Regions from separate parts of the Rhizobium sp. TH2 genome, predicted to be linked through region 2. Evidence: riboswitches for the same ligand, from Rfam matches in the RefSeq annotation. Region 2 holds a riboswitch; the other holds the start of a gene.
The links. Region 2 has a riboswitch for S-adenosylmethionine ahead of metA (homoserine O-succinyltransferase). Riboswitches for the same ligand answer to the same signal wherever they lie in the genome.

Region 1 (2,200 bases), 860 kb from region 2:
ACGGATGAGATTTACTCCGCCGCACCCCTGAAATGCTTGGAAAGCTTCAAGCCCTGTGCCTGGTAGTTCGAGCCGAGGCCGGAGCCGTAGAGCGCCTCGGGCATTTCATGCATGTGCTCGTAGACCAGCCGGCCGATGATCTGACCATGGTCGAGGATGAACGGCACGTCGTGGCTGCGCACTTCGAGCACCGCCCGCGCGCCCGCACCGCCTGCCTGGGCATGGCCGAATCCGGGATCGAAGAAGCCGGCATAGTGGACGCGGAACTCGCCGACCAGCGGATCGAAGGGCACCATTTCAGCCGCGTAGAGCGGCGGCACGTGCACGGCCTCGCGGGAGACGAGGATGTAGAACTCGTCCGGATCGAGGATCAGTTCGTTGCGGCCGCGACTGTAGATCGGCTCCCAGAAATCGAAAATGTCATGGGCCGCCTTCACGTCGACATCGATGACCGCCGAATGCCGCTTGCCGCGATAGCCGATCAGCCCCTCCGGGCCGGTTCCCTTGAGGTCGATCGACAGCGCGATCGAGGAACCTGCAATCACAGGCTTTTCGCTGGCGACCAGCGTGTCCGAGAGGTGCAGCGCCAGCATCTCGTCTTCCCTGAGCAGCGACTGGCCGTTGCGGAAGCGGATCTGCGACAGGCGCGAGCCGCGGCGGACTACGATCGGGAAGGTCTTCGGCGAGATTTCGAGGTAGAGCGGCCCCTTGTAGCCCAAGGGAATCTGGTCGAATTCCTGGGAATAGTCGGTGATCACGCGGGTGAAGATATCGAGCCGGCCCGTCGAACTCTTGGGGTTGGTGGAGGCCGAGAGCGAGGCCGGCAGGTCGAGGCTCTCGATCAGCGGCACGATATAGACGCAGCCGGTTTCCAGCACCGCGCCTTCCGAGAGATCGATCACATGCAGCTTGAGCCTGTCGAGCTTATCGGCGACGCGCTTTGATGGCCCCGGCAGGAAGGACGCGCGCACGCGGAACGCGTTGGCGCCCAGCCGGAGATCGAGGCTGGCCGGCTGGATCTGGTCGGCGTCGAGCGGCTTTTCGGATATAAGCCGGCCTTCGTCGAACAATGTCCGGATCGCGCGGTCTGCAAGTATGCCTGCCATTTCATCTCCTAAGGGTCAGGACGGGACAATAGAAATCCATTCCCGTTGACGCAAGAAGGCAGATGCGTTAAGCCCGATTTGTCCCGTGGTGATTTGGCCGGCCGGCTTGCAGCCACGTTAAACAAGTAGCTAAAAAGGCCGGGTTCGTTGGAAACCGGCCTGCTTTTTGCGGCCGGTTTTTTGATGTCTGAAGGTGATGATATGAGCAAGAACTGGCGGCCGGCAACCAAACTCGTCCACGGCGGCACATTGCGTTCCCAATATGGTGAGACTTCCGAAGCGATCTTCCTGACGCAGGGCTTTGTCTATGAGAACTCGGCCGCGGCCGAAGCCCGTTTCAAGGGCGAGACGGACGGCTTCATCTATGCGCGTTACGGCAGCCCCACCAATGACATGTTCGAAAAGCGCATGTGCCTGCTGGAGAACGCGGAAGACGCCCGCGCCACAGCCTCCGGCATGGCGGCCGTCACCGCCGCGATCCTTTGCCAGTTGAAGGCGGGCGACCATATCGTCGCCGCGCGCGCACTGTTCGGTTCCTGCCGCTGGGTGGTCGAGACGCTGGCGCCGAAATACGGCATCGAATGTACGCTGATCGACGGCAAGGATCTCGCCAACTGGGAAAAGGCAATCCGCCCGACGACCAAGGTGTTCTTCCTGGAAAGCCCGACCAATCCGACGCTTGAAGTGGTCGATCTCGAAGGCGTCGCGAAGCTCGCCAACCAGGTCGGCGCGAAGGTCGTGGTCGACAACGTGTTCGCCACGCCGCTGTTCCAGAAGCCGCTCGAACTCGGCGCCCATATCGTCGTCTATTCCGCCACCAAGCATATCGATGGTCAGGGCCGCTGCCTCGGCGGCGTGGTGCTGTCGGACAAGGAATGGATCGACGCCAACCTGCACGATTATTTCCGCCATTCCGGCCCGGCCATGTCGCCGTTCAACGCCTGGGTTCTGCTCAAGGGCCTGGAGACCATGGCACTGCGCGTAAAGCAGCAGACGGAGAACGCGACCAAGGTGGCGGATTTCCTCGCGGGTCACAGCGCGGTCGCCAAGGTGATCTATCCCGGCCGCAAGGATCATCCGCAGGCCGACATTAT
Region 2 (2,200 bases):
ATTCCACATGATTGAACATGTAGAGCCGGTTGCCCTTCTTCTCGGCGACGAGGCACAGCCCGGCATCGGGTGAAGTCATCAGCGCCTCGAGCCCCGAGGATGGGTCGATATCCTTCTGCAGAACCTCGGTCCAGCGGGATACGGGAACTGCGAAATCATCGGAGAAACCAAGCAGATAGGGCGAGGACGGATTGAGATTGCGATGCTGGTACACGCCGAAGGCCTTCTCCGGCAGGATGTATTTCGGCACCTTGTGGAAGTGGTAGATCGCCGCCATCGCGCCCCAGCAGATGTTGAGCGTCGAATGGACATTGGTCTCGGTCCAGTCGAGGATCGCCTTCATCTCGTCCCAATAGGTCACATCCTCGTAATCGAGCATCTCCACCGGCGCGCCTGTTATGATGAAGCCATCGAACTTGCGGTGCTTGATCTCGTCCCAGGTGTTGTAGAACGAGAGCAGATGATCCTCGGACGTGTTCTTCGACTTGTGCCCACCGATGCGGACGAGCGACAGATCGACCTGCAGCGGCGAGGCGCCGACGAGGCGCGCCATCTGGACCTCGGTCTTGATCTTGTTGGGCATCAGGTTGAGCAGGCCGATCTGCAGCGGGCGGATATCCTGCCGGATGGCGGCGGAATCCGTCATCACGGACACGCCCTCGGCAACAAGCGTCTGGAACGCGGGCAACTGGTCGGGAATCTTGATAGGCATCGGGGCACTCCAATACGCCGGCGATAAACAATCGCTGACGGTCCCCGAGTTCCGGTGGCCCTATTTAGCGATTTGTTTAACGTGGCTGCAAGCCGGCCGGCAAATCACCACGGTTTCTCTCATATACCGGGTGATGCACATTTTCAATCGGGTTGAAATTCAGTCGATTTGGCGGGCGCAGCCACTGGGATCTGCGCCCTATCGCATCTCGCGCCGGGCCATGAAGGCCAGCCGTTCGAAGAGATGCACATCCTGCTCATTCTTAAGCAACGCACCGTGCAGTTTCGGCAGGGCGTTCTTGTCGCTTGCCGCAAGCGTTTCCGGCTCGACATCGTCGGCGACGAGCAGGCGGATCCAGTCGAGCGCCTCCGATGTCGAGGGCTTCTTCTTCAGCCCCGGCATGTCGCGAATCTCGAAGAACCGCGTCAGCGCCGCCGAAAGCAGCCGCTTCTTGATACCGGGATAGTGGACCTCGACGATCGCCGCCAGCGTATCGGCATCGGGAAAGCGGATATAGTGGAAGAAGCAACGGCGCAGGAACGCGTCCGGCAGTTCCTTCTCGTTGTTGGAGGTGATGATGACGATGGGCCGTGTGATCGCGCGGATCGTCTCGTCGGTCTCGTAGACGTGGAACTCCATGCGGTCGAGTTCCTGCAGCAGGTCGTTGGGAAACTCGATATCGGCCTTGTCGACCTCGTCGATCAGCAGCACGACTTTCTTGTGTGCTTCGAAGGCATGCCAGAGCTTGCCCTTGCGGATATAGTTCTTGATGTCATGCACGCGCTCGTCGCCCAGCTGGCTGTCGCGCAGCCGCGACACGGCGTCATATTCGTAGAGCCCCTGCTGCGCCCTGGTGGTGGATTTCACGTTCCATTCGATGAGTTCGAGCCCGAGGCTCCGGGCGATCTGGCGCGCCAGTTCCGTCTTGCCGGTTCCCGGCTCGCCCTTGACCAGCAGCGGCCGCTCAAGCCGGATCGCGGCATTGACCGCGATCATCAGGTCCTTCTCGGCAATGTAGTCTTCGGTACCCGTGAACTGCATGTCGGCACTCAATCAATATGTTCGTCGAAAAAATCCGGGCAACAAAAAAGGCGGAACCAATTGTCCGCCTTCCCATGGCCAAGGCAAAGAGCCCGGCCGATGTATCACATGTCGATAATCGTGCCCTTGCCATCGTTCCAGACGCGCACCGGACGACCGTCCTGCGCGCGATGGGTGCGGGCATAGGCGCGCACCGGTTCGCGCTCATTGCCGGCAAGCAGCGAGGAAAGCCACTGGCCAAACAGCAGCACGGATACCGCGCCGGCGATCGCAATACCGATCGACGCTGTGAACAGCGCGACGATGGCGACCAGCGTCAGGCCCGCGAGCGTGAGGAAAAACGAACGAATGCTTCTCATGGATTTCACCATTCCTTTAATGGCAATGTGGGGCAGAAGCCCGAGAATTGCAAGAGGTTCGACGTATCAGTAATCTCACATATTCTTG

Region 1: linked by a shared signal. The riboswitch ahead of IHQ71_RS20880 (O-succinylhomoserine sulfhydrylase) and the one ahead of metA (homoserine O-succinyltransferase) in region 2 are both predicted to bind S-adenosylmethionine.

Annotation. Positions count from the first base shown of each region.
Region 1 is NZ_CP062231.1:4,216,904-4,219,103, reverse strand. It holds gene IHQ71_RS20890 (ion transporter) at 1-8, shown strand, start outside; gene IHQ71_RS20885 (2'-deoxycytidine 5'-triphosphate deaminase) at 12-1,106, opposite strand; SAM riboswitch at 1,182-1,260, shown strand; gene IHQ71_RS20880 (O-succinylhomoserine sulfhydrylase) at 1,308-2,200, shown strand, end outside.
Region 2 is NZ_CP062231.1:5,079,442-5,081,641, forward strand. It holds gene metA (homoserine O-succinyltransferase) at 1-712, opposite strand, end outside; SAM riboswitch at 756-833, opposite strand; gene IHQ71_RS24865 (MoxR family ATPase) at 911-1,753, opposite strand; gene IHQ71_RS24870 (hypothetical protein) at 1,858-2,112, opposite strand.